One region of the Streptomyces sp. Edi4 genome, then DNA from elsewhere that is predicted to be linked to it. Evidence: riboswitches for the same ligand, from Rfam matches in the RefSeq annotation. Region 1 holds a riboswitch; each other region holds the start of a gene.
The links. A riboswitch is a leader RNA that binds a small molecule or an ion and turns the genes downstream of it on or off. The one in region 1 is predicted to bind cobalamin.
Positions count from the first base shown of each region.

Region 1 (10,328 bases):
GGGCCGCTACTCGGTCGACGGCCAGGTCACCGACTGGGTCAAGATCCCGTACAACGAGGCCCGTTACGGCTCCAACTACTGCGGCCAGACCAACTGCGCCAACGTCTGGGACACCGTCCGCGACGGCGTCAACGCCTGGGTCGCCGACCAGAAGGCCAAGGGCCAGACGGACGCGCAGATCAAGGCCACCCTGGGGCAGTACGACCAGTGGGACCGCAACGACTACAACAACAACGGCAACTTCAACGAGCCCGACGGCTACATCGACCACTTCCAGATCGTGCACGCCGGCGAGGACGAGTCGGCGGGCGGCGGCGCCCAGGGCACCAACGCCCTGTGGGCGCACCGCTGGTACGCCTACGGCACCGACGCGGGCAAGACCGGCCCCTCCTACAACAAGGCCGGCGGCACCCAGATCGGCGACACCGGGATGTGGGTCGGCGACTACACGATGCAGCCGGAGAACGGCGGTCTCGGTGTCTTCGCGCACGAGTACGGCCACGACCTCGGTCTGCCGGACCTCTACGACACCACCAACACCGCCGAGAACTCGGTCGGTTTCTGGTCCCTGATGTCGGCGGGCTCCTGGCTCGGCACCGGCAAGGACTCCATCGGAAACCTGCCCGGCGACATGACCGCGTGGGACAAGCTCCAGCTGGGCTGGCTCGACTACGCCTCGGTGAAGGCGGGTTCGAAGGTCACCGCCAAGCTGGGCGTCTCGGAGTACAACACCAAGGACAACCAGGCGCTCGTCGTCGAGTTGCCCAAGAAGGAAGTCACCACCACCGTCGTCAAGCCCGTCGAGGGCACCAAGCAGTGGTGGAGCGGGATGGGTGACAACCTCAACAACACCCTGACCCGTTCGGTCGACCTGACCGGCAAGTCCAAGGCGTCCCTGGACCTTTCGGGCTGGTGGGACATCGAGAAGGACTACGACTTCCTCTACACCGAGGTCTCCACGGACAACGGCGCCAGCTGGAACGCGATCGACGGCACCGCCGACGGCAAGGCCATCACGCGCGACTCCAGCGACAAGCCGGCCCTGACCGACGCGTCGGGCGCGTACAAGAAGCTGTCGTACCCGCTCGACCAGTTCGCCGGCAAGAACATCCAGCTCCGCTTCCGCTACCAGACGGACGGCGGCGCGGGCGGCAAGGGCTTCACCGCCGACGCGATCACCGTCACCGCCGACGGCACCGCCGTGGTCACCGACGGCGCCGAGGGCGGCGACAACGGCTGGGCGGCGAAGAACTTCACCCGCATCGGGCAGTCCTTCACCAACGACTACCCGCAGTACTACCTCGCGGAGAACCGCCAGTACGTCTCGTACGACACGACCCTCAAGGTCGGCCCGTACAACTTCGGCTTCTCCAAAACCCGGCCGAGCTGGGTCGAGCACTACCCGTACCAGAAGGGTCTGCTCATCTGGCTCTGGGACACCTCCCAGAAGGACAACAACGTCTCGGCCCACCCCGGCCAGGGCCTGATCCTGCCGATCGACGCGCACGCCAAGCCGCTCAAGTGGGCCGACGGCACGATGATCCGCAACAAGATCCAGCCGTTCGACGCGCCGTTCAGCCAGTACCGGACGGACGCCTTCACGCTGCACAACGCGGACGTGGCGACCAAGATCAAGTCGCAGGCGGGCGTGCCTGTCTTCGACGACCACCAGGGCACGTACTGGTACGCCGAGAACCCGACCGGAAGCGTCAAGGTTCCTGACACCAGGACGCGGATCTCGATCGTCGACCAGCCGCGGAGCGGCCAGACGATCACGGTGAAGGTCGGCACCTCACCCAAGTAATCAGCAAAACAGCAGGTCAAATCATGATCGGCCGTCGCCCTCTAGCGGGCGGCGGCCGATCGTGTTTAGGTGCGTTCTACGAGTCCTTATTGACAGCGGGTCCAACGCGTCGTCCCGCAGGGGGAGTGGTCCGGCATGCCCGGCGGAGGATATTGCAAGTTGCCAGGGGGCAGCGTGGTCGTCGCGCTGACCCTGCCGAACCCGGCGGCGCCGGGCAGTGACGTGCGCGTCCTGGTGCACGCCGTCAACCGGGCGCGGGCCCTGACCAGGCTCCGCAACCTCGGCCTGCGGGCGGTGTACCTGCGCGGCCAGACCGAGCCGCCCACCCTGGACGAGATCACGGCCGTCCTGCACCATCCGGACGGCCTGCTGTGGCGCACGGCCCCGGAGACCACCGAGGAGCTGTGGCACCCGATACGGGCGCTCCTGCGATAGCGCCGCGCGCCCCGGACCCCGGCTAGACCACGGGTTTGCCCGACAGGTCCACGCCTGCCGCCCGCATCTCCTCCAGGGCCGCCGACGTGGTGCCCGGGGCCACCCCCGCCGTCAGGTCGAGCAGGACATGGGTGACGAACCCGGCGCGCACCGCGTCGAGCGCGGTGGCCCGCACGCAGTGGTCGGTGGCGATGCCCACCACGTCGACCTCGCCCACCTGCCGCTCGCGCAGCCAGTCCGCCAGCGAGAGACCGTTCTCGTCAAGCCCCTCGAAGCCGCTGTACGCGGCGGCGTAGGCGCCCTTGTCGAAGACCGCGTCGATGGCCCCGCAGGCGACGGCGGGGGCGAAATTGGGGTGGAAGCCCACGCCCTCGGTCCCGGCGACGCAGTGCACCGGCCAGGAGTGCTCGAAGTCGGGCGTGTCCGAGAAGTGCGCGCCCGGGTCGATGTGGTGGTCGCGGGTGGCCACCACGTGGCGGTAGGCGGATCCGGCCGCCTCGCCCACGAGCTCGGTGATCGCTGCGGCGACGTCCGAGCCGCCCGCGACCGCGAGGGAGCCGCCCTCACAGAAGTCGTTCTGGACGTCCACGACGATCAAAGCGCGGTGCATGTCGGCTGTCCTTCGGTCTGCGGGCCCGGGTGGGGGAGGGCTGTGCTTCGAGCGTAGAGACTTCGATCCGCGTGCGGCAGGGGGCAAACGGGGGCGGAAAACCCGCCGGGCGGCCCGGCCGCACGCCGAGGCCGCGCCCGGGGCCCGGCTCAGACGTCCTCAGATGTCCTCAGACGTCCTCAGACGTACTCGGTCGGGATGACCGGTTCGCCGCGCGAGAGCTGGCTCGCGGACATCGGCAGCGCGGCCAGCGCCTCGATGTGCCGCGCGCGGGCGGCGTCCAACGGTTCGCGGGCCACGACCGTGCCGCCCTTGACCAGCTCGACCAGGAGCTGACGCTCACCGAGCGCGGCCGGCACCGCCCCGGTGCCCACGACCTCGGCCTCGGCGATCCCGTACGCGTCCGGGCGGCGCGCGGCCCACTTGCGGCCGCCCAGCGAGGACTTCGCGCCGAGCGACTTCTTGGCGACCGGGACCAGCGGGGCCCTGGGGTCGGCGGACTGGGCGCGGGCGACCAGTTTGTAGACCATCGAGCACGTCGGGTGCCCCGAGCCGGTGACCAGCTGGGTGCCCACCCCGTAGGCGTCCACGGGGGCCGCGGCCAGCGAGGCGATGGCGTACTCGTCGAGGTCGGAGGTGACCACGATCCTGGTGGCGGTGGCGCCGAGCTCGTCCAGCTGCTGGCGCACCCGGTGGGCGACCAGGAGCAGGTCGCCGGAGTCGATGCGGACCGCGCCGAGCTCGGGCCCGGCGATCTCGACGGCGGCGCGGACCGCCTCGGCGACGTCGTAGGTGTCCACCAGCAACGTGGTGCCCCGGCCCAGCGAGTCGACCTGGGCCCGGAAGGCGTCCCGCTCGCTGTCGTGCAGCAGCGTGAAGGCGTGGGCGCTGGTGCCGACGGTGGGGATGCCGTAGCGGAAGCCGGCCGCGAGGTCGGATGTGGTGCTGAAACCGCCGACGTAGGCGGCGCGAGCGGAGGCGACGGCGGACAGCTCGTGGGTGCGGCGCGCGCCCATCTCGATCAGGGGGCGCCCGCCGGCCGCCGACGACATCCGGGAGGCGGCGGCGGCGATCGCGGAGTCGTGGTTGAGGATCGAGAGGATCACCGTCTCCAGGAGCACGCACTCGGCGAAGGAGCCCTCGACGCGCAGGATCGGTGAGCCGGGGAAGTAGACCTCGCCCTCGGGGTAGCCCCAGATGTCGCCGCTGAAGCGGTAGGCGGAGAGCCAGCGCAAGGTGGGCTCGTCCACGATGTTCCGCTCGCGCAGGAAGCCGAGGACGCCCGCGTCGAAGCGGAAGTTCTCCACCGCGTCCAGGACGCGCCCGGTGCCGCCCACCACGCCGTAGCGGCGGCCCTCGGGCAGGCGGCGGGTGAAGACCTCGAAGACCGAGCGCCGCTCGGCCGTGCCGGCCTTCAGGGCGGCCTGGAGCATCGTGAACTCGTACTGATCGGTGAAGAGCGCGGTCGACGGCACGTCCACCGGCAGACCGAGGTCCGCAGCATTCACAGCGAGCTACCTCGCACTTTCGTCCGGGCCGGGCGCACGCCGGCCGGGGGTCGCTGGATCGCCCCGTGCGGGGCATGCCGGGATGCTACCCCGAATACTCGTCACTCTGACGATTTCCAGGGGCCCGTTTGTGCGATGAGCCGCCCCGGGTGGCAGCATGGAGGCCGTGGCCGTTTCGGCTGCGCCGACCGGGGGCCCTCCGGAAACGGCGCAACCCTCGGCAGGCTGTTGTTCCCCGGGGCCGGCCCCCGGCCCCGGCAGAAGAGACAAGGTCGCCCCAAGTCGTGAGCGTTGCCCCGGTAGAGATCGAACGTCCCGAGTCGGCGGAGTCGGACCTTCCCGTCGCCGAGCCCGACGTGCCCTGGGTGACGCTCGTCCACAACGACCCCGTCAATCTCATGAGTTACGTGCAGTACGTCTTCCAGTCCTACTTCGGCTACTCCAAGGACAAGGCCCACCAGCTGATGCTCGACGTGCACCACAAGGGACGGGCCGTGGTCTCCAGCGGCAGCCGCGAGGAGATGGAACGCGACGTGCAGGCCATGCACGGCTACGGCCTGTGGGCCACGCTCACCCAGGACCGCGGCTGATGGCCGGGGCCGTGAGCGGCTTCGAGGCGCTGCCGCGCGGTGGCGCCGCCGCCGCGTTCGACGAGGTCGAGATCGCCATCCTGCGCTCCCTCGCCGTCCAGCTGCTCGAACTCATCGGACCCGGCGACCAGGCCGCCGAGGAGGAGGACCCGCTGGCCGCCCTCTTCGCCGAGGGCCCCAGCGAGCCGCCCACCGACCCGGCGCTCGCCCGCCTCTTCCCCGAGGCGTACGCGAGCGAGGAGAGCGAGGAACTGCGCGCCAAGTCGGCCGAGTTCAGGCGCTTCACCGAGAACGACCTGCGGGCCCGCAAGCGCGCCGACGCCCTCGCGGTCGTCCGCGGCCTCGACGAGCTGAGCCCCCGGGGCGACGGCGGCGCCGTCCTGAAGCTGACCGCCGACGACGCGCGGCACTGGCTCGGCGCCCTCAACGACCTGCGTCTGACCATCGCCACCCGCCTGGACATCACCGACGAGGACGAGAGCGGCGAGCTCTACCGGCTGCCGGACGACGACCCGCGCAAGCCGATGGTGATGGCCTATCTGTGGCTGGGTGTGCTGCAAGAAACACTCATCGACACGCTCATGCCCTGAGCGATCGACCGGAAAATGACCGTTCGCTCAGCGGACGCTCAAATCCGTATAACGATCCCATCACCACATCGACCTGCTTTGTCATATTGAATGCGGTTTGTCCGCTTCTTCCTGTGATCCCCGCCACAAAGCCCGCTGGGGATCACCCATAAGCCCGTGATAAATCTTCACGACCACCCGGGGACGCCACCCATGTTCCCGGGGGCGCTTCGACCGGCTGACCGCCGGCGGCACTCCATCCACATCCGGGGGGATCAGGACCTGATCCGTCGCTTCGTGACCGAGGCGGACGGGTCAGCATGGAGAAAGGCGCACCACCATGACCTCAGCGCAGGTCGACCAGCACGGAGACCGTCCTGCCGGCAATGAGGCCGCGGGGACCGACAGCGTCAACGAACCGGGCGAAGTCGCGGGCGAGGGTTACCAGCGGGGCCTCGGGGCCCGGCAGATCCAGATGATCGCGATCGGCGGTGCCATCGGCACCGGCCTCTTCCTCGGCGCGGGCAAGGCCATCTCCAAGGCCGGACCCAGCCTCATCCTGGCGTACGCCATCGCCGGCCTCGTCATCTTCTTCATCATGCGCGCCCTCGGCGAGCTGCTCATGTACCGGCCCGTCTCGGGCTCCTTCTCGGAGTACGCCCGCGAGTTCATCGGCCCGTTCTGGGGCTATGTGACCGGCTGGACGTACTGGCTCTTCTGGGTCGTCACCGGCATCACCGAAGTGACCGCGGCCGCCCAGTACATGTCCTTCTGGACCCACGGCAGCATCCCGCAATGGGCGTACGCCCTGATCTTCACGCTCATCCTGTACGCCGTGAACCTCATCTCCGTGAAGCTCTTCGGCGAGCTGGAGTTCTGGTTCTCCATGGTCAAGGTCACCGCCATCGTCGGCATGATCCTGATCTGCGCCGGCATCCTGACCGTGGGCTTCTCCGACGCCGCGGACACCGCCACCGTCGCCAACCTCTGGAACGACCACGGCTTCTTCCCCAAGGGCATCGGCGGCACGCTGATGACGCTCCAGATCGTGATGTTCGCCTTCCTCGCCGTCGAGCTGGTCGGCGTGACCGCGGGCGAGTCCAAGGACCCCGAGAAGACGCTGCCCAAGGCCATCAACACCGTGCCGTGGCGCATCGCCGTCTTCTACATCGGCGCCCTGATCATGATCCTCTCGGTCGTCCCGTGGCACGAGTTCCAGCCCGGCGTGAGCCCCTTCGTCGCCGCGTTCCAGAAGATGGGCCTCGGCGTCGGCGCGGGCATCGTCAACTTCGTCGTGCTGACCGCCGCGCTCTCCTCCTGCAACTCGGGCATGTACTCCACCGGCCGCATGCTGCGCGACCTCGCGCTCAACGGCCAGGGCCCCAAGGTCTTCACCAAGCTCACCAGGAGCGGCACCCCGCTGGTGGGCACCTCGGTCTCCGCCGGGCTCATGCTGGTCGGTGTCTGGATCAACTACGTCGCGCCCGGCAAGGCCTTCGACTACGTCGTCTCCTTCGCCACCATCTCCGGCATGTGGGCCTGGATCATGATCCTGGTCTGCCAGATCCGCTACCGCGCCAAGTCCGACCGCGGCGAACTGCCACAGTCCACCTTCCGCGCCCCCGGAGCCCCGTGGACCAGCTGGTTCGCGCTGCTCTTCATCGGCATGGTCATCGTCATGATGGGCATCGACAAGGACTCCCGCGTCTCGCTGTACTGCGCGCCGCTGTGGGCCCTGATCCTGGGCGTCTCCTACCTGGTCCTCAAGGCCAAGAACCCGGAGAACAAGGCGTTCGCCAAGCGCGACTGAGCCGCTGACCGGCACGTTCTCACCATGTGGGCCGCCGCGTATCGACACTCGATACGCGGCGGCCCCTTTGCTTATCCTTGCCGACATGCTGACCCTCACCCAGGCCCTCTACGACCAGCTCGTCGCGCACGCCCGCGCCGACCACCCCGACGAGGCGTGCGGTGTGGTCGCGGGCCCGGCCGGCACCGGCCGCCCCGAGCGCTTCATCCCCATGCTGAACGCGGCCCGCTCGCCCACGTTCTACGAGTTCGACTCGCAGGACCTCCTCAAGCTCTACCGCGAGATGGACGACCGCGACGAGGAGCCGGTGATCGTCTACCACTCCCACACCGCGACCGAGGCCTACCCCTCGCGCACCGACGTGTCCTACGCCAACGAGCCCGGCGCGCACTACGTCCTGGTGTCCACGGCGGACACGGACGGCGCGGGCGAGTTCCAGTTCCGCTCGTACCGGATCGTGGACGGTGTGATCACGGAGGAAGACGTCAAGGTCGTCGAGGCCTACTGAGTCGTACCCGGGCGCCGTGACGGATGGCGCGTACCGATCGAAATTCGCGCATACTGTCCGTACGAAATTTCGATCATCGGGCGGCAGGACCCAGGAAGCCGGTGCGAATCCGGCACGGTCCCGCCACTGTGACCGGCCCCGGGGGACCCCCTCGGAGCCGGAAGCCAGGAACTGACCTGCCGCCTTCTCCCATCGACAGGGGACGTGGAAATCCCCTTGGAGGAGCGCAGTCATGCTCTGGCGCCGCGCGGCACTCGCCGCCGCCCTGCTGTTCCCGCTCGCCGCGTGCACGACGCGGCCGCAGCCCGAGGCCACGGGCGCTACGGCCTCCGGCTTCCCGTACACCGTCACCAACTGCGGCGTGCGCACCACCTTCACCGCGCCCCCGAAACGGGCCGTGACGATGAACCAGCACGCCACCGAGGTGATGCTGGAGCTCGGCCTCGCCAAGTCCCTTGCCGGGACGGCCTACTTGGACGACAAGGTGCTGCCGAAGTACGAGGCGTCCTACCGCTCGGTCCCGGTCCTGGCCGCCGAGTACCCCTCCTACGAAAAGCTCCTGGCCGCCGACCCCGACTACGTCTACGGCGGTTACGCCTCGGCCTTCGCCGCGGGCGAGGGCCGAAGCCGCGAAGCCCTCGCCAAGAGCGGCATCAAGACCCGCCTCAACGTGGAGAACTGCCCCCGCGCCGGCGCGACCACGATGGACGACGTGTATGAGGAGGTCACCGAGGTCGGCCGCACCTTCGGGGTGCCCGAGCGGGCCCAGGCGTGGATACGGTCGGCCCAGGAGGCCAACGAGCGTACGCGGACGGCGCTTTCGGGCCGGGAGCCGGTGCCGGTGTTCGTCTACGACAGCGGCGACAAGACGGCGTTCACGGCCGGCGGCAAGGGCATCGGCAACGACATCGTGACGCGGGCGGGCGGACGCAACATCTTCGCGGACGACCTGAAGACGGCCTCCTTCGGCGACGCGAGCTGGGAGGACGTGGTGGCCCGCGCGCCGGAAACCATCCTCATCCTGGACTACGGCGGCACGAGCGTGGAGGCCAAGAAGAAGCGCCTGCGCGACGACCCGGCGCTCGCCTCGGTGCCCGCCGTCAAGAACAACAGCTTCGCGGTCCTCGCGCTGTCCGACATGGTGACGGGCGTACGGGCCCCGGACGCGGTGGCCAAGCTGGCCGCGCAGCTCGGGGCGGGAGCATGAGGGGGCGCCACCGCGCGGGCCCGCCGCCCCGTCCGGCCGGTCGAGAAGGAGGCCGCCGATGACCCCCCGCCGGCGCTACCTCGCGCTGCTCGGCGGCCTCACCATCGTGCTCCTGGCCGGCGCCACCGCCGGGCTCGCGCTCGGATCGGTACGGATACCGGCGGGGGAGGTGTGGGCCATCGTCACCGGCGCCGCCGAACCCGGCCCCCACCGCACCATCGTGCTGGAGGTCAGAGCCCCCCGGGTCGTGCTCGGCGCGGTCACCGGCGCCGGTCTCGCCGTCATCGGCACCACCCTCCAGGCCCTCGTGCGCAATCCGCTCGCCGACCCCTTCCTGCTGGGCGTCTCCAGCGGAGCCTCCGCCGGGGCCGTCGCCGTGATCGTCCTCGGGGCCGGCGCCGGGGTGGCCACCACCGTCGCCCTGCCCGCCGCCGCCTTCGCCGGAGCGCTCGCCGCCCTCGTCCTCGTCTACGCGCTCGCCCGGCGCGCCGGCTCCCTGGCGGGCGGGCGCCTGGTGCTGGCCGGGGTCGCCGTCTCCTACGTCCTGTCCGCGCTCACCAGCCTGATCCTGGTCACATCGGCCAGCGCCGAACACGTGACGGAAGTCCTGCACTGGACGCTCGGCGGACTCGGCGGCGCCCGCTGGGACATGCTCGCCCTGCCCGCGCTCGCCCTCGCCGCCGGCACCCTGCTCCTGATCGCCCTGGCCCGCCCGCTGGACCTGCTGCTCGTCGGCGAGGAGGGCGCCACCGTGCTCGGCCTCGACACCGGGCGCTTCCGCGCGGCCGCCTTCGTGCTGGCATCGCTGCTCACCGGCGTCCTCGTCGCGTACACCGGGTCGATCGGCTTCGTCGGCCTGATGGTGCCGCACGCCGCCCGCATGGCCGTCGGCGCCGCCCACCGCACCCTGCTGCCCGTCGCGGCCCTGGGCGGCGCCGCCTTCCTCGTCCTGGCCGACCTGGCGGCCCGCACGGTCGCCGCGCCCCAGGACATCCCCGTCGGCGTCCTCACCGCGCTCACCGGTGGCCCGTTCTTCCTGTGGATGCTGCGCGGACACGGCGCCCGCGCGGAAGGCGGCCCCGCATGACCACGCTGCGCGCCGAATCGCTCTCGTACACCACCCCCCAGGGCCGCGTCCTGCTGCACGACATCACCCTGCACGCCGCCGACGGCGAGACCGTCGGCCTGGTCGGGCCCAACGGCAGCGGCAAGACCACGCTGCTGCGCTGCGTCTACGCCACCCTGCGCCCCACCTCGGGCCGCGTCCTGCTCGACGGCGCCGACCTG
Region 1 covers NZ_JBEJGY010000004.1:3,028,403-3,038,730, reverse strand. Annotated here, with positions in the region: gene ABR738_RS15940 (immune inhibitor A domain-containing protein) at 1-1,804, shown strand, start outside; gene ABR738_RS15935 (hypothetical protein) at 1,940-2,239, shown strand; gene ABR738_RS15930 (isochorismatase family protein) at 2,262-2,849, opposite strand; gene ABR738_RS15925 (nicotinate phosphoribosyltransferase) at 3,029-4,357, opposite strand; gene clpS (ATP-dependent Clp protease adapter ClpS) at 4,642-4,947, shown strand; gene ABR738_RS15915 (DUF2017 domain-containing protein) at 4,947-5,537, shown strand; gene ABR738_RS15910 (amino acid permease) at 5,857-7,326, shown strand; gene ABR738_RS15905 (M67 family metallopeptidase) at 7,412-7,834, shown strand; cobalamin riboswitch at 7,903-8,028, shown strand; gene ABR738_RS15900 (ABC transporter substrate-binding protein) at 8,067-9,041, shown strand; gene ABR738_RS15895 (FecCD family ABC transporter permease) at 9,100-10,128, shown strand; gene ABR738_RS15890 (ABC transporter ATP-binding protein) at 10,125-10,328, shown strand, end outside.

Region 2 (10,328 bases), 2.5 Mb from region 1:
CCCACCGGGCGCCACCGGGCGTTGGAGCGGCCGGCCTGCTCGGTCGGGTAGAAGTTGATGTCGACGACCCGGTCGAGGAAGGTCACCGCGGTGCGGACGGCGTCGTCAAGGCGCTCCCAGTCGATGCCCTGGGACTCGGTGTCCACGAACGCGCCGAGGTTGACCGAGCCGAGGTTGCACACGGCCGTCTCGCCGTCGTCGGTCACCTCGAGGATCTCGGTGCACAGGTTGGAGGAGTGCACCGTGTGGCCGGGCTCCGCCGTCTGGTTGGCGGTGCGGTTGGAGGCGTCCTTGAACGTCATCCAGCCGTTGCCGGTCTGCGCGAGGGTGCGCATCATGCGGCCGTACAGGTCGCGCGCGGGCATGGTCTTGCGGGCGAGCCCGGCGGCCTCGGCCTTGCGGTATGCGGCGTCGAACTCCTCGCCCCACAGGTCCACGAGCTCGGGCACGTCGGCCGGCGAGAACAGCGACCAGGCGCCGTCGGCCTCCACGCGGCGCATGAACTCGTCGGGGATCCAGTGCGCGAGGTTCAGGTTGTGCGTACGGCGCTGGTCCTCGCCGGTGTTGTCGCGCAGCTCGAGGAACTCCTCGATGTCGGAGTGCCAGGTCTCCAGGTACACCGCGGCCGCGCCCTTGCGGCGGCCGCCCTGGTTGACCGCGGCCACCGAGGCGTCCAAGGTCTTGAGGAAGGGGACGATGCCGTTGGAGTGGCCGTTGGTGCCCCGGATCAGCGAACCGCGCCCACGCACCCGGGAGTAGGAGAGCCCGATGCCGCCCGCGTGCTTCGAGAGCCGCGCCACCTGGTGGTAGCGGTCGTAGATGGAGTCCAGCTCGTCCAGCGGCGAGTCGAGCAGGTAGCAGGACGACATCTGGGGGTGTCGGGTGCCGGAGTTGAAGAGCGTGGGGGAGGACGGCAGGTAGTCCAGGCGGCTCATCAGGCCGTACAGGGACGCCACTTCGTCCAGGGCGCGCGCCGACTCGTCCTCGGCGAGGCCGGACGCCACGCGCAGCATGAAGTGCTGGGGGGTCTCGACGACCTTGCGGGTGATCGGGTGGCGCAGCAGGTAGCGGGAGAAGAGGGTGCGCAGGCCGAAGTAGCCGAAGCGGTCGTCGGCGCCGTCGGCGAGCGCGGCGTCCACCAGGGAGTCCAGGCGGGCGGCGTGGGCGCGGACGAACGCGAGGGTGCGGTCGGCGATCAGACCCTCGCGGTGACCGGTCTCCACGGAAGCCGAGAACGACACAGCGCCCTGGCTCGCGGCCTCTTCGGCGATGGTGACCGTCAGGAGGCGGGCGGCGAGTCGGGAGTACGCCGGGTCCTCGGAGATGAGCCCCGCGGCCGCCTCGGTGGCCAGCTCCCGCAGCTCGGCCGCGTCGGAACGGGCGTTGCGGCCCCGCAGCGCGGCGGCGGCGACCCGGCCCGGGTCGGTGTCCGGGAGGTCGGCGGTGAACTCGGTCAGGGTCCGCAGCAGCGCGGTCCCGGGGGCATCCGCGAGCTCATCGGTGATCGCTGAAGCGGGATCCGCTGGGGCGATGGTCACGTGGGGGGCACTCCCTCGCTCGGCACGGGGCCTTCGGGGGAGGCGTCGGCGCGCGTCGGGGCAGCCCTCAGCGCGTCGTCCACCGGCCCAACCGCGAGGCCCGGACGTCTGGCACCCGGATCGGTCGAACCGGGAGCGCCGTCGGCAGGTTGTCGGACTCGGCCCGTACGTATCCGTACGAGTCATACCGTTGCGGGACAGTTCCGGATTCGCACCGGATTCCCCTGCGGCGACAGCGAGGACGAGCATACATGTGGGGGGCGCTGTGGGTGGCGCCCCCCACATGTTGTGTCGTCGGTCGATCCGCCTCCGACTGTCAGGGGCCTCCGCTATCGTCGGTGACAGAGCCCTGAAGGAGGCGAGCCGACATGACCGCGACGACTGACCGGCCCCACATGCTGACGGAGGATTTCGAGGCCGTCGCGCGCATAGCCGCCCGTGAGAGGGAGGGGACGCGGCTCGAATTCATCAACGGGGTCATCAGGAGCAAGGCCATGCCGGACGGGGACCACGGGCGGATCATCCAGTGGCTCACGCGCATCTGCGTACAGCATCGGCCGGAGCTGTGGTTGCATCCGGGGCAGGGGATCAAGGCTCAGCAGTACCGGGCGGGGCGAGCGATCCCGGGCGGGGCGCTCGCGCCATCCGACGCCTTCGTCGGACAGGGTGACTGGGTGGACCCCGAATCGATCCTCATGGTGGTAGAGGTGACCTCGTGGGACTCCGACACGCACCGTCGTGACCACGTCGAGAAGCCGCAGGCTTACGCCGAGACCGGCATTCCCCTGTATCTGCTGATCGACCGGGCCGCGTGCGAGGTCTCCGTATACAGCGAGCCCGATGGCCACCGGTACGCGTCGGTGCGCACCCTCCCCTTCGGCCGGGACATCGAGCTTCCCGAGCCGGTGGGGATCACCCTCCAGACCGAGCAGCTCAAGGACTGGGTGCGCTGACCCACACGACGAAGGGCCGTGGCACCCCGGGTGCCACGGCCCTTCGTCGTTCAGCGGAACCTCAGTGCGCCGCCCCCGCCGTCGCCGGCGGCAGCTCGGTTGCGACGCCCGGGTCGCCCGCGTCCGCCGTGTAGTCCTCCGGCGAGGTCTCGTCGACGCCGTCGGGGGCCTTCACCGCGCGCAGGACGAAGGTGAGGACCACGGTGACCACCACGTTCAGGACGAACGCCGTGAGGCCGATGTAGCCGATCTCGCCGATGCCCGGGATCTCCTTGGAGGAGCCGCCGAAGTGCTTCTGCGTGGGCGAGGCCACCCCGTACGCGGCGAGCGTGCCGTAGACCATGCCCACCGCCCAGCCCGCGAGCAGCGCCCAGCGGTGGAACCAGCGCGTGAACAGGCCGCCGACCAGGGCCGGGAAGGTCTGGAGGATCCAGATGCCGCCCAGGAGCTGGAAGTTGATGGCCACGGTCTTGTCCATGGTCAGGACGAAGACCAGCGCGCCGACCTTCACCACCAGCGAGACCAGCTTGGAGACCTTGGCCTCCTGCGAGGGCGTCGCGTCGGGCTTGATGAAGTCCTTGTAGATGTTGCGGGTGAAGAGGTTCGCCGCCGCGATGGACATGATGGCGGCCGGCACGAGCGCGCCGATGCCGATCGCCGCGAAGGCGACGCCCGCGAACCAGTCGGGGAACATGTCCTCGAAGAGCTGCGGGATGGCGAGCTGCCCGTTGGTGACCTTGACGCCGGCCGCGATCGCCATGAAGCCGAGCAGTGCGAGCAGGCCCAGCATCAGCGAGTACAGCGGCAGGATCGTGGTGTTGCGGCGGATGACGTTGCGGCTGCGCGAGGAGAGCGTGGCCGTGATCGAGTGCGGATACATGAACAGCGCGAGCGCCGAGCCGAGCGCGAGCGTGGCGTACGTCCACTGGCTCTTCTCGCCGGGCACGAGCGCCCCGGTCGGCTTGCCCCCGGGCGGCCCGGCGAACTTGTGCTGCGCCGCGCTGAAGATGGCGTCGAAGCCGCCCAGCTTGATCGGGATGTAGATGATCGCCACCGCGATGACGAGGTAGATCAGACCGTCCTTCACGAAGGCGATCAGCGCGGGCGCGCGCAGGCCCGAGGAGTAGGTGTACGCGGCGAGCACCGCGAAGGCGATGAGCAGCGGCAGGTCCTTGACGAACCAGTTGCTGGACTCGCCGCCCACGCCCATGACGTCCAACACGGCCTGGATGCCGACCAGTTGGAGCGCGATGTAGGGCATCGTGGCGAGGATGCCGGTGATGGCGACCGCCAGCGAGAGGCCCTTGGAGCCGAACCGGCCACGGACGAAGTCCGAGGTGGTGACGTAGCCGTGCTTGTGGGAGACGGACCACAGGCGCGGCAGGAAGGTGAAGATCAGCGGGTAGACGAGGATCGTGTACGGGACCGCGAAGAAGCCCGCCGCGCCCGCCGCGTAGATCGCCGCCGGGACGGCCACGAACGTATAGGCCGTGTAGAGGTCGCCGCCGAGCAGGAACCAGGTGACCCAGGTGCCGAACGACCGGCCGCCCAGGCCCCATTCGTCGAGGGTGGCCGCGCTTTCGGCGGACTCGGCCTTGCGCCAACGGGCCGCCAGGAAGCCGATCACGGTCACGGCCAGGAAGAAGAAGATGAAGACGCCGAGCGCGACGCCGTTCACGCCGTCCTTCACTTGGACGCACCCCCCTTCTTGTCGAAGGAGACCGACGCGGCACCGGACGCGCGCGAACGCTGGTCGTGCTGCCACAACTTGTACGCGACCATGGTGAGCGCGGTCGAGATCAGCACCCAGAGCATCTGGTACCAGTAGAAGAACGGGATCCCGCCGAGCGTGGGGTCGGTCTTGGCGTAGGAGCTCACCCACACCATCGCGACCAGGGGCGCGATCAGGCAGAGAGCGATGACCACGCGCACGGGCGTGATCACCGGTCTCCTCACTTCCGTCGATTCCGGCATTGGGCGACTCCGTCCCCTCACGATCACCTGTGCGTTGGATCACTGTGCAATGCGCAGGAAATCTAGGGGACAGTTTCGGTCAAGGGAACCCCCGTCCGGATTCCGGACGGGACGCCTCGGGCCGGACGGTCCGCCCGGGGCCGAACGGGCTCAGTCGGCCCGGCTCAGTCGGCCCGGCTCAGTCGGCCGGGCGCTTGAGGCGGGCCACGAACTTGTAGCGGTCGCCCCGGTAGACCGAGCGCACCCATTCCACCGGCTCGCCCCCGCCGTCCAGGGAGTGCCGCGACAGCATCAGCATCGGCAGGCCCACGTCCGTGCCGAGCAGCCCGGCCTCGCGCGGGGTGGCCAGCGACGTCTCGATGGTCTCCTCGGCCTCCGCCAGACGCACCCCGTACACCTCGGCCAGCGCGGTGTAGAGCGAGGTGTACTTCACCAGGGAGCGGCGCAGGGCCGGGAAGCGCTTGGCGGACAGATGCGTGGTCTCGATGGCCATCGGCTCGCCGCTCGCCAGGCGCAGCCGCTCGATGCGCAGCACGCGGCCGCCGGCGGTGATGTCGAGCAGCCCGGCGAGGGTGTCGTCGGCGGTGACGTAGCCGATGTCCAGGAGCTGGGAGGTGGGTTCGAGGCCCTGGGCCCTCATGTCCTCGGTGTAGGAGGAGAGTTGGAGGGGCTGGGAGACCTTGGGCTTGGCGACGAAGGTGCCCTTGCCCTGGATGCGCTCCAGGCGGCCCTCGACGACCAGCTCCTGGAGGGCCTGGCGCACGGTGGTGCGGGAGGTGTCGAACTCGGCGGCGAGCGTCCGCTCGGGCGGCACCGGGGTGCCGGGCGGCAGGGTCTCCGTCATCTCCAGCAAGTGGCGCTTGAGGCGGTAGTACTTCGGCACGCGGGCGGTACGGACGCCGGCGCCCGCCTCCGTGGTACCGCTGCCGTCGGCGGCCATGGTCTGCCTTCCCGAGTGCTGCGCTGCTGCCGTCACCGGCTCCTCCGTCTGTCGCGGCTCACATGGTGGCACGGACCGGTCACGGGTCGTCGCCCTCCGTCAGGGTGTCGGTCCGGTAACGCGATCGACAAGCCCTTCTTATACACCGCCGCGCGGCGGACGTGCGGGGGAGTATGCAAGTTGGTCTAAACCATTAAAGCCCAGGAGGGTCTTGGAGGCAGCTCGGCGGGTGCGCGTGAGGCCTGCGGAAGGGGGCGCGCGGGGCCCGTGGGAGGGGGCGCGGAGGCCCTGGCCGGCGCCGAGGTGTCGGTCCGATAACGGACGGTCTCGGCGTTCTTATCGGCCCTTGACACCCCTAAAGGTCTAGGCCAAGCTCCCGGTACTGGTCTAAACCATTAAAGACCAATCCCAGTCCCACGGGTAGTACTTCGCGTATGCGGCATCGCGGTGGGCGGGGCCATGAAGAGGGCAACGGGGTCAGTCATCCCTGAGGAGAGTGGCGTGAAGCGCAAGCTCATCGCGGCGATCGGCGTCGCGGGCATCATGATCGGCGCCGCGGCCTGCGGCGGCAGTGACAAGAAGGACGGCGCCGCGGGGGGCGACGCCAAGGAGCTCACCGTCTGGCTGACGGTCGATGCCCAGAAGAACTGGCCCGAGCTGGTGAAGGCGGCCGACGACGCGATCGTCGCCAAGCACCCCGGCCTGAAGATCACCCACGAGTACTACGGGTGGCCGGACAAGAACGCCAAGCTCGACGCCGTCCTCGCCACCGACAAGGCGCCGGACGTGGTGGAGATGGGCAACTCCGAGATGCCCTCCTACACCGGCAAGGGCGCCTTCGCCGAGGTCGACGCGTCGAAGTTCGACAACTCCGCCTCCTGGCTGGACGCGCTCAAGGCCTCCGTCACCTCCAACGGCAAGACCTACGGCGTCCCCTACTACGCCGGTGGCCGCACCGCGACCTGGCGCAAGGACATCGCCACCGACGCGGGCATCACCGCCACCCCCAAGACCTACGCCGAACTGACCGCCGACCTGGACAAGGTGCAGGCCGCGAAGGGCGACAAGTTCAGCGCCTGGTACCAGCCCACCCGTGACTGGTACGCGGCCATGTCCTTCGTGTACGACGCCGGCGGCTCCATCGCCAAGCAGGACGGCGACAAGTTCAAGGCCAACCTGTCCTCGCCGGAGTCCATCAAGGGCCTGACCGAGTACAAGAACGTCGTCGACAAGTACATGAAGGGCGACAAGACCAAGGACGAGGCGGACCGCCCGATCGTCTACGGCCAGGGCAACTCCTTCCTCGTCTTCAGCCCCGCCTGGGAGGGCGCCAACGCCGCGCTGCCGGAGAACGACAAGGTGGGCAAGCTCGCCGACAAGATCGAGAGCTTCGTGATGCCGGCCCCGTCCGGCAAGCCCATGCCGGTCTTCCTCGGCGGCTCGGACCTCGCGATCCCCGTCAAGTCCAAGGCGCAGGGCGTCGCCGCCGAGTGGATCAACGCGTTCACCGGCACCCAGGGCCAGAAGGGCCTGGTCGCCAAGGGCAACCTGCCCAACAACAAGACGGACCTGGCGCCCCTGAAGGCGGACCCGAAGACGGCCGTGCCGGCCACCGCCGCCGAGTCCAGCTGGTTCGTGCCCATGGCGGCGGGCTGGGGCCAGGTCGAGAAGGCCAAGATCCTCCAGGACATGCTCCAGGCCATCGGCACCGGCAAGAAGACGGTCGAGGCCGCCGCGAAGGACGCGGACGCCGCGATCGACAAGGTCATCAACAACAAGTGACCTCCGGGCAGGGCCCCGTCACGCCGACGGGGCCCTGCCTGACCAGTTCCAGAGAGGGATCCCCAGGAGCGCGCGATGAGTGCCGCAGAGACAACCACCGCCAAGGTGCCGCCGACGCGGCGCGATCCACAACCGGGCGCCGGGTCGAAAGAGCCGGGAAAGCCGGGCAAGAAGCGGGGCACGGGCGGGGGAGCGGCGGTGCCCTGGGCACTGCTCGCGCCCTGCCTGCTCGTCCTCGCGCTCGTCCTCGGCTATCCGCTGGTGCGCCTGGTCACCCTGTCCTTCCAGAAGTTCGGGCAGCCGCAGCTGTGGGGCTTCCAGGCCGCCGAGTCGGTCGGTCTGGACAACTTCACGAACGTCCTCGGTGACGCCGAGTTCTGGCGCGTCGTCGTGCGCACCATCCTCTTCGCCGCCTCCGCCGTCGTCCTGACCATGGTCATCGGCATGCTCGTCGCCCTGCTGCTCCAGCGGGTCTCGGGCTGGGTCAAGACGCTCATCAACGTGGCGCTCGTGGCGAGTTGGGGCATGCCCATCGTCGTGGCGATCACCATCTTCAAGTGGATGTTCGACAGCGACTACGGCGTACTGAACTGGCTGCTCAGCCAGTTGCCCGGGGTCGATGTCACCGGACACAACTGGTTCATCTCCAGCACCCAGGGTCTCGCGGTGATCATGGTGCTCGTGGTCTGGGGCGCGGTCCCGTTCGTGGTCATCACGCTCAGCGCCGGTCTCACCCAGGTGCCCAAGGAGCTCGAAGAGGCCGCCCGGCTCGACGGCGCCGGCTCCTGGGGCGTCTTCCGCCACGTCACCCTGCCGATCCTCAAGCCCATCGTCGTGATGCTCGCGACGCTCTCGGTCATCTGGGACATGGGCGTCTTCCCGCAGGTCTTCGTGATGCGCGGCGGCCACCCCGAACCGGAGTACCAGCTGCTCACCACGTACTCCTACGACAAGGCCTTCGTGGTCAACGACTACTCCCAGGGCTCCGCGATCGCCCTGCTCACCGTGCTCCTGCTGCTCGGTGTGATCGCGGTCTACATGCGCCAGATGCTCAAGATCGGGGACGTCGAGTGAGCGCCACGATCGGAAAGGACGGTGCGGCGATGGCCGCCTCGACCGCCGTGGCGCCGGTCGCCACGCGCGGGAAGTCCCCCCGGAGGAAGACCAAGCTGGGCTGGAACCTGCTCGGCCTGCTCGTCTTCGTCACCGCGGGCTTCCCGGTCTACTGGATGCTGAACACCGCGTTCAAGCCCGCCAAGGACGCGATCGACCCGAACCCGCATCTCTTCCCGACGCACTTCACGCTCGACAACTTCCGCCGGGCGCTCCAGATCGGTGACTTCTGGGGTGCGATCGGGCGGTCGCTGACCGTCTCGGTGGTGGTCGTCGTCATCGGCATCGCGGTCGGCCTGCTCGCCGCGCTCGCCATCTCCCGGTTCGCCTTCCGCGGCCGCAAGATCGTCATCGTCGGCATCCTCGCGGTGCAGATGGTCCCGCTGGTCGCGATGATCATCCCGGTCTTCCTGCTCCTCAACGACCTCGGTCAGTACGACAAGCTCTCCGGCCTGATCATCACGTACCTGACCTTCATCCTGCCCTTCACGGTGTGGACGCTGCGCGGATTCATCGTCAACGTGCCCAAGGAGCTGGAGGAGGCGGCCATGGTCGACGGCTGCACCCGCACCGGCGCCTTCATCCGCGTGGTCTTCCCGCTGCTCGCCCCCGGCATGGTGGCGACCTCGGTCTACGGTTTCATCCAGGCCTGGAACGAATACCTCTACGCCCTCATGCTGATGAGCCAGAACCATCAGACGGCCACGGTGTGGCTGTCCAGCTTCACCACGCAGCACGGCACCGAGTACGCCCCGATGATGGCCGGATCGACCATGATGGCCGTGCCCATCGTGATTCTCTTCCTCCTCGTCCAGCGCAAGATGGCCGCGGGTCTGACGGCCGGCGCAGTGAAGGGATAACCCCGCCCCATGACGACAATGACCACGGGCTCCGACACACTGACCCGCGACGCGCTCGCCGTCCTCCAGCCCGGCTTCACCGGCACCACCGCGCCCGACTGGCTGCTTCGCCGCATCGGCGAAGGCCTCGCCTCCGTCGGCCTGTTCGGCCGCAACATCGTCACCGGCCCCCAAGTCGCCGAACTGACAGCCCAGTTGAGGGCCGAGCGGGACGACGTCCTGGTGGCCATCGACGAGGAGGGCGGCGACGTCACCCGTATAGAGGTGCGCACCGGCTCGTCCTTCCCGGGCAACCTGGCGCTCGGCGCGGTCGACGACCTGGACCTCACCCGCGAGGTCGCCCGCGAACTCGGACGCCGGCTCGCCGAGTGCGGCGTCAACCTCAACTGGGCGCCGTCGGCCGACGTGAACTCCAACCCCGACAACCCGATCATCGGCGTACGGGCCTTCGGCGCCGACACCGACCTCGTGGCCCGGCACACGGCCGCCTACATCGAGGGCCTTCAGTCGGCCGGAGTCGCCGCCTGCACCAAGCACTTCCCCGGCCACGGCGACACCAATGTCGACTCGCACCACGCCATGCCCCGCATCGACGTGGATCTCGACACGCTGCACGCCCGTGAGCTGGTGCCTTTCCGGGCCGCGATCGCCGCGGGTTCCAAGTCGGTCATGAGCGCGCATATCCTTCTACCCGCGCTCGACCCCGCCCGTCCCGCCACGCTCAGCCCGCGCATCCTCACCGGGTTGCTGCGCGACGAACTCGGCTACGACGGGCTGATCGTCTCCGACGCGGTGGAGATGCAGGCCATCGCCGGGACGGTCGGCATCGAGCGGGGCTCCGTCCTCGCGATCGCGGCGGGCGCCGACGCCCTGTGCGTCGGCGGCGGCCTGTGCGACGAGGGCACCGTCCTGCGCCTGCGTGACGCGCTGGTCGCGGCGGTACGGGACGGCGAGCTGGCCGAGGAGCGGCTGGCCGACGCGGCGGCGCGCGTGCGTGCGCTGGCGGCGTGGGCCCAGCGGGCCAGGGGGGACAGGACGGGGCCGGGCGCGGCGGTGCAGGAGGGGACCGCGCCCGGCACCGGCTCCGGCGGTGACATCGGCCTGGTGGCCGCCCGCCGGGCCGCCCGGGTCACCGTGGCGCCGTCGTGGCGCCCGATGAGGAGCGCCC
Region 2 covers NZ_JBEJGY010000004.1:5,506,920-5,517,247, forward strand. Annotated here, with positions in the region: gene ABR738_RS27145 (ribonucleoside-diphosphate reductase subunit alpha) at 1-1,538, opposite strand, end outside; cobalamin riboswitch at 1,665-1,793, opposite strand; gene ABR738_RS27150 (Uma2 family endonuclease) at 1,907-2,491, shown strand; gene mctP (monocarboxylate uptake permease MctP) at 2,553-4,181, opposite strand; gene ABR738_RS27160 (DUF3311 domain-containing protein) at 4,178-4,465, opposite strand; gene ABR738_RS27165 (GntR family transcriptional regulator) at 4,644-5,405, opposite strand; gene ABR738_RS27170 (extracellular solute-binding protein) at 5,907-7,187, shown strand; gene ABR738_RS27175 (carbohydrate ABC transporter permease) at 7,263-8,261, shown strand; gene ABR738_RS27180 (carbohydrate ABC transporter permease) at 8,291-9,160, shown strand; gene ABR738_RS27185 (glycoside hydrolase family 3 protein) at 9,170-10,328, shown strand, end outside.
Region 2: linked by a shared signal. The riboswitch ahead of ABR738_RS27145 (ribonucleoside-diphosphate reductase subunit alpha) and the one ahead of ABR738_RS15900 (ABC transporter substrate-binding protein) in region 1 are both predicted to bind cobalamin.

Region 3 (10,328 bases), 880 kb from region 1:
GGGCAGACCGAGCCGCTGGCCCCGGTAACCGAAGTCGACACCCATGTCCTCGGCAGCCGCGCGGGGCCCCGAGAGCCACGATCCCATTGCTTGCCTGTTGTCCACGGCTCCCACGGTACTGCGCCCGTTTTCGATCAGTTCGGCCCGGGTCGGTCTTGGGCGGTCGTCACCTGGCCGGTTAACTTGGGCGAAACAAACGGGTCACGCTTGAGAAATGCCGTCTGCCTATGGTCGGGTCCAGCGTGTGCCACCGCAATGGCCGCACGACCGAGCCGCAACCCCGCCCCCTCCCCGGGTGGGAGTAGGAGGAGTTGGATGTTCCAGAACGCCGACGACGCGAAGAAGTTCATCGCGGACAACGACGTGAAGTTCGTCGACGTCCGGTTCTGCGACCTGCCGGGCGTGATGCAGCACTTCACGATCCCCGCGAAGGCGTTCGACCCCGCCGAGGAGCTTGCCTTCGACGGTTCGTCGATCCGCGGCTTCCAGGCCATCCACGAGTCCGACATGGCGCTCCGCGCGGACCTGTCGACGGCGCGCGTCGACCCGTTCCGCCGGGACAAGACGGTCAACATCAACTTCTTCATCCACGACCCGATCACGGGCGAGCAGTACAGCCGCGACCCGCGCAACATCGCCAAGAAGGCCGAGGCCTACCTCGCCTCGACCGGCATCGCGGACACCGCGTACTTCGGCCCCGAGGCCGAGTTCTACGTCTTCGACTCGGTACGGTTCGAGACCTCCGCGAACCAGTCCTTCTACCACATCGACTCCGAGGCCGGCGCCTGGAACACCGGCTCGGAGGAGAACAACCGGGGCTACAAGGTCCGCTACAAGGGCGGCTACTTCCCGGCCCCGCCGGTCGACCACTTCGCCGACCTGCGCGCCGAGATCTCCCTCGAGCTGGAGAACTCCGGCCTCCAGGTCGAGCGCCAGCACCACGAGGTCGGCACGGCCGGCCAGGCGGAGATCAACTACAAGTTCAACACGCTGCTGGCCGCGGCCGACGACCTGATGCTCTTCAAGTACATCGTGAAGAACGTCGCCTGGCGCAACGGCAAGACCGCGACCTTCATGCCGAAGCCGATCTTCGGTGACAACGGCTCGGGCATGCACGTCCACCAGTCCCTGTGGGCCGGCGGTGACCCGCTCTTCTACGACGAGCAGGGTTACGCGGGCCTGTCGGACATGGCGCGCTACTACATCGGCGGCATCCTCAAGCACGCGCCGTCGCTGCTGGCCTTCACCAACCCGACGGTGAACTCCTACCACCGCCTGGTCCCCGGCTTCGAGGCCCCGGTCAACATGGTCTACTCGCAGCGCAACCGCTCCGCCGCGATGCGCATCCCGATCACGGGCTCCAACCCGAAGGCCAAGCGCGTCGAGTTCCGCGCGCCGGACCCGTCCTCGAACCCCTACCTCGCCTTCTCCGCGCTGCTGCTCGCGGGCCTCGACGGCATCAAGAACAAGATCGAGCCGGCCGAGCCGATCGACAAGGACCTCTACGAGCTGGCCCCCGAGGAGCACGCGGGCGTCCAGCAGGTCCCGACCTCGCTCCCGGCCGTCCTGGACGCGCTCGAGGCCGACAACGAGTACCTTCAGGCCGGCGGTGTCTTCACCTCCGACCTGATCGAGACGTGGATCGACTACAAGCGCACCCACGAGATCGCCCCGATCCAACTGCGCCCGCACCCGCACGAGTTCGAGCTGTACTTCGACCTCTAGGAGCGGGGCCGGTTCCCGGCCCGCATCCTGACGCAGCGTCAGCTGCGGCGAGGCCGCCGCTCCCCACCGGGGCGGCGGCCTCTCGCGTTTTCGGCACCGTCCTCATCACCCGACCCGCATGTCATCGGTCAGAGCAAGCGCCAGAATCCCTTGAAGACGCGCGACACCTTCGCGGACCTGGAAGCGGTGCTCAGCCATGCGGCATCCTTCTCAACGCTCGCTCGCGTCACTCCCGCCACCCCTTTACTGTTGTGGGCGGGAACCAGGTGGTCCGTCATCATTCTCAGGGCCAGTCGCACCATGGACACCCTCAGAATTCTGGCCGCCTCAGGCTGGGACACCCGCTCCTCATCCCGGCACTGAACGGGGGAATTACTCCAACGCTTGGTGACGCTCGGATAAGAACGCTCAGCCATGACTACTATTCCCTAACTACCCGCAGTCGGCCCTGCTTGGACGCGACGTAGTAATGAGCGCCGAGCCCCACGGCATAAAGCGAAGCCGCTGGGGCCCCCGCCTACCGGCCGCTGTTCACCGCCGCCCCTGACGCCAACGGCGACGGCAAGCCCGACATCTGGTCGAGCGGCGACGACGCGAAGCTGTACTTCTACGACAACAGCGTGGGCTCCGGCACCGCCGTCGGGAGCGGGGGGTGGGAGGCCTTCCAGCAGCTCAGCTGAGCGTCGCGGAGGTGAATGGACGCCCGTGGGGGTGCGAGGACCCGGATCCGCGTCCTCACCCTCACGGGCGTCGCGGCGCGGCAGGGGTACGCCGGCGCCCTCTACAGCACCCTCAAACCCTGGACCCCGCCCACTTCTGCTCCACCTTCCCCAGCCGCCAGTACGCCAGCGCCGCCGCCCAGACCACCACGAACAGGCCGACGATGACGAAGCCCACGTTGTCCAGGTCCAGGGCCGCTATCCAGCCGCTGACCGGGTCGGTGAGGTCGAACTTCTCGTGGACGACGCCGACCAGTTCGATGGTGCCGATGAAGAACGCGACGGCGATCGAGAGGCCGGTGATGGTGAGGTTGTAGTAGACCTTGCGCACGGGGTTGGAGAACGCCCACTGGTAGGCGAAGTTCATGAACGTGCCGTCCAGCGTGTCGAAGAGGCTCATCCCCGCGGCGAACAGCAGCGGCAGGCACAGGATGGCGTACCAGGGCAGTCCGGCGGCGGCGCCCGTGCCGGCCATGACCATCAGGGTGACCTCGGTCGCGGTGTCGAAGCCGAGGCCGAAGAGGAAGCCGAGCGGGAACATCTGGCCCGGCCGCGAGATGGACTTGGTGAAGCGGCCCAGGACGCGGTTCATGAACCCCCGCGAGTCCAGGTGCGCTTCGAGCTCCTTCTCGTCGTACGCGCCCGACCGCATCGCGCGGAACACCTTCAGGATGCCGAACAGGGCCACCAGGTTGAGCGCGGCGATGAGGTAGAGGAAGGATCCGGACGCGGTGGTTCCGACGAGGCCGAGCACCTTGTGCGCGCTGGAGTCCTCGTTCATCAGGGTGCCCGCGAGCTGTGCGCCGCCGGCCACCAGGGCCGCCATGATGACGACGACGCTGGAGTGGCCGAGCGCGAACCAGAAGCCAACGGACACCGGCCGTTTGCCGTCGGCCATCAGCTTGCGGGTGGTGTTGTCGATGGCGGCGATGTGGTCGGCGTCGAAGGCGTGCCGCATGCCGAGCGTGTACGCGGTGATGCCGAGGCCGATGCCGTACGTCTTGGTGCCGACCGCGTAGTGCGCGGGGGCCACCAGGAGGAAGAGGATGCCGAACGCGGCCACGTGCAGGGCGGCTATCACCGCGAGCAACAGGCCGGTGCGGACGGTGTCCTCGCGGCGCCAGTGGAAGGCCGGTGAGACGGCGCCCGCCTCGGCGGACGTGGGGGTGGACAGGGTCATGCGGTCACGCTCCAGCACCTCGTGGATCACTTCGTGAGATGCCGCGGCCGGTCTCCTGGCTGACGGGTGGGTGCGACCGCCCCGGCCTTCCCAGCCAGGTGGATCCTGGCCAGTGGCCCGCGAGGGGACGGCTGCTCCCCCGTAGAACTGACGGGGGAACCCGATCACAGTGGCGAGGGCCGCTCCGGTTTCCCACCGGTCTTCCCGAACACCACGGCCAGGTCACCCTAGACGCTGGAGAGTTGCCCGCACAGCTGCACAGCTGTGCAGGTATCGAAGATCACACGGCGCGTCCGCCGCAGCCGGGCCTCGTGAAGACCGGGCCCCCGGGCGGACCCGGGCTCGGACGCGCACCGCCCGGGGCTCGGACGCGCACGGCCCGGGGCTCGGACGCGCACCGCGCTCCTGCGAGGATGCCGGTATGCATCTCGTCCCCGCCGACCGCGCCGGCCACCGCACCATCGACGGCCACCGCGTGTGTGACGCCATCGCCGCGATCGGCGACCCCACGCGCGTACGCGCCTGGGCCGACCGCTTCTCGCTGCTCGCCGACCCCAACCGGCTCGCCCTGCTGCTCGCGCTGCGCCGGGCCGGACCGCTGGCCGTCTCCGACCTGGCCGTCGCGACCGGCATGCGCGACCCGGCCGTCTCGCAGGCACTGCGTCTGCTGCGGGCCGCCGGTGCGGTCGCCGGCGAGAAGGACGGGCGGGTGGTGCGCTACCGGGTGGTGGACGAGGCGACCGCGCGCCTCCTGGACCAGTACGCGATGACGCCCTCGGGGACCGGCCCCGGCCACGCCTCGACGGCATGACCGGGACCGGGCGCGGCGACGGACCGGCCGCCGCCGGTGATCAGCGGCCGTCGTAGATCAGCGCGCGCACCATCCGGCACGTCGTCTCCGACGGCGGGTGGACGCCGATGAGGGCGGCGACGGTCCGTATCGTGCGGTCGGGCGCCTGCTCGGGCCGGTAGACGCCCGTGTCGAGCAGCGCGATGGCCAGGCGCATGGCCTTCAGGCGCCGGTTGTGCGACTCGTACCACGCGCGCGGACGCCCGGCGGGCAGCGGCACTTTGCGAAGGGGCGCGAGGGACAGCTGTTTCGGAGCGCGCGAGGTGAGTACGGCAGCGGTCATGGGCATCCTCCTGAGCAGTCGGGAACCCTCACTTACTGCCTCGATTTTACTGGGCACCACTGACAATCGGCCCTGGCCAGCGGCGCTTTGGGGACGTATTGCGGGTACTCTCGCGGGCATGGAGATCTGGATCAACCCGGCCTGTTCCAAGTGCCTCGGCGCGGTGAGTCTGCTCGACGCGGAGGGCGCCGACTACACGGTGCGCCGCTACCTCGAAGACGTGCCGTCCCCGGACGAGATCCGGGCCGTCCTCGACCGGCTCGGCCTCGAACCGTGGGACATCACACGCACCCAGGAACCCGACGCCAAGGAACTGGGCCTCAAGGACTGGCCGCGTGACGCGGACGCCCGCGAGCGCTGGGTGACGGCGCTCGCCGAGCACCCCCGGCTCATCCAGCGCCCGATCATCACGGCGGACGACGGCACGGCCGTGGTGGGCCGCACCGACGACGCCGTACGCGACGCCCTGACGCGGAAGTAGCGCCGCCTCAGGCCCCGTCGAGCTGGGCCTGCGCGTCGGCCAGAAGCTCGGTGACGCGCGCTCCGTACCGTACGTCGCAGGGGTGCGGCGTCCCGGTGCGGGCCGACTCGATGAGCGCGTCGAGCGCGGCGGCGAACGCGTCGAGCGCGCCGCCCCAGCCGGGCATCGTCACCACGCCATCGGCGCCGGTCAGCGTCACCTCGACGCCCGCGGCGGCCTCGGGCGCGGTGAAGCTGAGGGCGGCCGTGCTGGAGGCGCCCGAGGTGTGCCGCAGGATCAGGTGCGCGGTGTCGCCCGGTCCCGCCGCCGCCGTCACCGCCGTCACCTCGCCGAGCGCCCCTTCGAGCACGGCGACGGCGTGCGGTCCCACGTCCCACAGCGCGCCCTTCTCACCGCGCCAGGGCGACGCGGCGTAGGGGCCGCGCTCGGCGTCCGGCGTGAACAGCGCCGCGTACCACTGCGCGTGCCCGGTGAACCAGCCGTCGCGGGCCGCCTGTTGGGACACCCACGCTGCGGTCTCGCGCGCGAAGCGCAGGGTGAAGAAGACCACGGAGGCCACTCCCGCGCCCTCGGCCGCCGCGGCCAGCTCACGCGCGCTTTCGACGTCGGTGGCCACGGGCTTGTCCAGGAGGAGATGGCAGCCGGCCCGCGCCGCCCGGAGCGCGAGGGGCGCCTGCACGTCCGGCGGCAGCGCGAACGCGACGGCGTCGCAGTCGGCGAACAGCGCGTCCACGTCCTCGTACACCGCCACGCCGTGCTCCCCCGCGAGTGCGGCCGCGGCCTCGGGCCTGCGCCCCCACACCCCCACGAAGTCGACGTCGCGATGCGCGGCGAGCGCCGGCGCGTGCGTGGCGACGGCCCAGGGGCCCGTACCGAGGAGACCGATGCGAACGGTGTTACCGGTGGTGTTCATGGGGCCAGTCTGCCCCGGCCCCCGGTCATCCGCCCCGGACGGGAATTGAAGTGGCGGGGCCACCGGGGCCGGATGTTAGGTTTCCCGGGCCGGCCGCGGGACTCCGGCGCGACTTCCGGGACTTGCCTCTACCGCAAACATTTCGCAGTTCGCGCCCCCATTCCCCGGCCGGCTCCCCCATTCGCACAACGGAGATCTGCCATGGCCGAGGAGAGCCGCGCCGACCTGGTGGCGGCCGAGGACGTACTCCTCTTCGTCAACGCCGCCATCACCGCCACCGGGCAGCGCGAGTTCCACTCGGGCGCGGGCGCGCAGCGGCTCTCGCTGGATTTCCTGCACGAGTACGTCCGGGTCAACTACCGCACGGTGTACGCCGCCGCGCTCGCCCTCGACATCAACGACCACAACGCGGCTCTCATCGTGCGCCACCTCCTGGTGAGCGCGGATGAGGCGAGCGCCGATGACAAGCGCGTCGAGGGGCGGCTGATCGCGGCGCGGCTCGCGGCGCTGCCCCCGCAGCGGGTGTACCGGCTGATGCGCGCGCTGCGCGCGGCGAAGGTCAACAACCGGCGCACCCGGGCGATCTTCCGCGACTGGCTCGGAGCCCGCCCCGACCTGGGCTTCGACGCGGTGAAGTACCGGGCCGGACTGAAGTCCGCCGCCCGCCATGTCCATCTGCCCTTCGCGGACGCGGAGTTGGGGGATTTCCTGTTCCGACCCGGGCGACGGCCCCACTACGCGCATCCGCTGCTCGACGCCCACCGCCGTGCCCATTACGAGCAGGGGGCACTGTACGAGCTGCCGTTCACGGTCGCCGAAGGGTTCGCGGCCCGGCACGGAGTGGCGCGCGAGACGTTTCTCAAGCGCGTCGCGCCGCGCGCCACCCGGCTGGAACGGCTGCGCTTCCAGGGGCGGGCGGGGGCGCCCGCCGCCGATCTGGCCGGCCTGCCGCTGACCCGGCTCGCCCTGTTCGTCCTCTCGCTCGCGCCCGGTGAGCGCGCGGCGCGCCGGGCGGAGCTGACGGACGCGCTGCGGGCAGCGGCGCTGCGCGCGGCCGGGCCGCACGCGCGCTCGTGGGGCCGCGTCGCCGCGGTGCTCGACGACAGCTACTCATCGGCCGGCTCGGGCGTCAAGCGCCGCCGCCCGCTCGCGGTGGCGCTGGCCTGCCATTTCCTCCTGGAGGCGCTGGCCGGCGCCGGGGCCTACCGGGGGTGGTGGACCTCGGGCGCCACCGACGCGCTGCTCGTACGGCCGCGCGGCGCGACGCCGCTGGGCAGTCGCCTCCTGGACGCCCTCGAGGAGGGTCCCGAGCGGGTCGTGGTGGTCTCCGACGGCTGGGACAACGCGCCGCCGGGCCTGGCCGGTGAGGTGCTGCGGGTGTGGCGCACCCGGCTCGACCCGGGCCTGCGCACCCGTGTGGTGCACCTCAATCCCGTATACGACGCGGACGGTTTCGACGTGCGACGGCTCGCCCCCTCGGTACCCACGGCCGGCATTCGCGACGCGGAGGACCTGCCCGCCCTGGTGGAGATCGCCGCGTTCGCCGAGGGGCGCACGGGCCTGGCCGAGCTGTCCACGTATCTGGACCGCCGCACGGCCGACTTCGTCGCGAGCGTCCGGTGACCGCGCTCGACCTGACCGGGCTGAGCGCCGGACCGGCCCAGGTGTGGGGCGGCATCCGGCTGGTGCCCCTGCTGCGCGCCGAGCCCGTGGCGGGGCTCCGGCTGCACCGGGAGGCGTACGGCAGCGGGGACTTCGCCACCGAGGACGTGCGCCTGAACGACGGCGCCCACTACACCTCCTACATCCCGCACGGCTTCGTGGCCGACTGGTCGGGCGAGGGCACGGCGGCGGCGTACGGCACGAGCCTGGGCGGCGCGGCGCCGGCGGGCCGGGTGGCGCTGCACCGGATGGCGAAGCGGCGGCCGGGCGACCGGCTGCGGTTCCTGCCGCTGCACCTGGCCCTCGAGGGCTATCTGGCGCTGCACTTCGGCGGGCCCTCGACGCTGTGGGACACCTGGTCGCGCGAGGCGCTGCGCTCCGGGCTCTCGCCGCGCGTCGAGAGCGCCTACCTCGGCGCGGACGTGCCCGGCCTCGCCGACGCGCTGCGCGTCTTCGAGATCCATCCGCGTCAGTGCGGCGTCCTGGTGTACGCGGCGGACGCGCTCGGCGCCGCCTTCGCGGTGCCGCACCCCGACGACTACCGGGCGCTGCACGCGACGCTGCTTCAGGATCTGTTCGGTGAGCTGATCCACCAGTACGCGCTCTTCGGCCGCCCGGCGGCGGAGTTCACCGCCCGCATCGAGGACCGTCACGTGCGCGGCACCGGCGATCTGCGCGCGGCGGTCCGCGCGCAGGAGCGGGCCTGGCGCGCGGCGCACGACACGGTGATGGCCGCCGAGCTGTACGCCACGTCGTACGCCTTCAGCCGGGTGTACCGGATGGGCGGCTTCGACCTGTGGCGCTTCCTGCCGCCGTTCGAGCGCGGCGGCGCCGCCCAGCACATCGGTGAGGCCATCACCGACCGCAGGGGCCGGGTGGCGTACCTGAAGACGTTCCGCCTCTCCGAGAACCAGGTGCGGCGCGGTCATCTGCTGCGGAGTCTGGCCGCGCACGACTGGCATCTCGGACGATGCGCCCAGGCGCTGGGCACGCGGCCGGAGGAACTGACCAGGCGCATCCGCGACGCGGGCTTCGCGTCGCTCTTGCGGGAACGCGGGTAACACCGGGTTCACATACGGGCAACGGACGGGAAATTTCGCCGTGTGAGGCTTGCCGCTCGGACAGCGGGCGACGCGGCGTGACAGGGCGCGGACACCCCGCGGCTCCCCCGCAGCCCCCGCAGCTCCCGCAGCTCCCGCAGCTCCCGCAAAGGATGGCTTCCGTGACGTTCAAGGCCGAGTACATCTGGATCGACGGCACCGAGCCCACCGCCAAGCTCCGCTCCAAGACGAAGATCATGGCCGGTTCGCCGGCCGGCGTCGAGGAGCTGCCGCTGTGGGGCTTCGACGGGTCGAGCACCAACCAGGCCGAGGGCCACGCGTCCGACCGCGTGCTCAAGCCCGTCTTCTCCTGCCAGGACCCGATCCGCGGCGGCGAGAACATACTGGTCCTGTGCGAGGTCTTCGACATCGACGGGACGCCGCACGCCTCCAACACCCGCGCGCTGCTGCGTCCGGTGGCCGAGCGCTTCGCGGCGCAGGAGGCGATCTTCGGCATCGAGCAGGAGTACACGTTCTTCGACGGCGCCCGCCCCCTCGGCTTCCCCGTGAACGGCTTCCCGGCCGCGCAGGGCGGCTACTACTGCGGTGTCGGCGCCGATGAGATCTTCGGCCGCGAGATCGTCGAGAAGCACCTCGACCACTGCCTGGCCGCGGGTCTCAGCATCTCGGGCATCAACGCCGAGGTGATGCCGGGCCAGTGGGAGTTCCAGGTCGGCCCGGTCGGCCCCCTGGAGGTCTCCGACCAGCTGTGGATCGCCCGCTGGCTGCTGTACCGCACCGCCGAGGACTTCGACGTGTCGGCGACCCTCGACCCCAAGCCGGTCAAGGGCGACTGGAACGGCGCGGGCGCGCACACCAACTTCTCCACCAGGGCGATGCGCGAGGGCGACCGCAGCTGGGACGCGATCATCACCGCGTGCGAGGCGCTGGGCGAGGGCTCCAAGCCGATGGACCACGTGAAGAACTACGGCGCGGGCATCGACGACCGGCTGACCGGTCTGCACGAGACGGCCCCCTGGGACCAGTACAAGTACGGCGTCTCGGACCGCGGCGCCTCGGTGCGCATCCCGTGGCAGGTCGAGGTGGACAAGAAGGGCTACATCGAGGACCGGCGCCCCAACGCCAACGTCGACCCGTATGTGGTGACCCGGCTCATCGTCGACACCTGCTGCGCCGGCCTGGAGAAGGCCGGCCAGGCCTGATCCCCACGGCCGTACGAACGCGGGCGCGGCCGGCCCCGCGCCGCCGCCGCGCCCCGGCCCCGCGCCGCCGCCGTGCCCCGGCCCCGCGCCGCCGCCGTGCCCCGGCCGCACTCCGCCCCCCCGGTCAACTGGGCGCCCGCGCCCCGGCGGTGGCGCCCTTCGCCGTGTCCCCGCCCGGCCCGCGCCCCCCTCGGTGCGGAGCGCATGATTCCGGTGACGCTGTGCCAGCGGTACGTGCCAGTCCGTGGGAGG
Region 3 covers NZ_JBEJGY010000004.1:2,151,613-2,161,940, forward strand. Annotated here, with positions in the region: gene ABR738_RS11780 (RDD family protein) at 1-105, opposite strand, end outside; gene glnA (type I glutamate--ammonia ligase) at 316-1,725, shown strand; gene nicT (Nickel transporter NicT) at 2,518-3,624, opposite strand; cobalamin riboswitch at 3,653-3,855, opposite strand; gene ABR738_RS11795 (ArsR/SmtB family transcription factor) at 4,046-4,435, shown strand; gene ABR738_RS11800 (hypothetical protein) at 4,476-4,757, opposite strand; gene ABR738_RS11805 (ArsC/Spx/MgsR family protein) at 4,876-5,238, shown strand; gene ABR738_RS11810 (Gfo/Idh/MocA family protein) at 5,246-6,151, opposite strand; gene ABR738_RS11815 (hypothetical protein) at 6,353-7,774, shown strand; gene ABR738_RS11820 (ARPP-2 domain-containing protein) at 7,771-8,874, shown strand; gene glnII (glutamine synthetase) at 9,036-10,076, shown strand.
Region 3: linked by a shared signal. The riboswitch ahead of nicT (Nickel transporter NicT) and the one ahead of ABR738_RS15900 (ABC transporter substrate-binding protein) in region 1 are both predicted to bind cobalamin.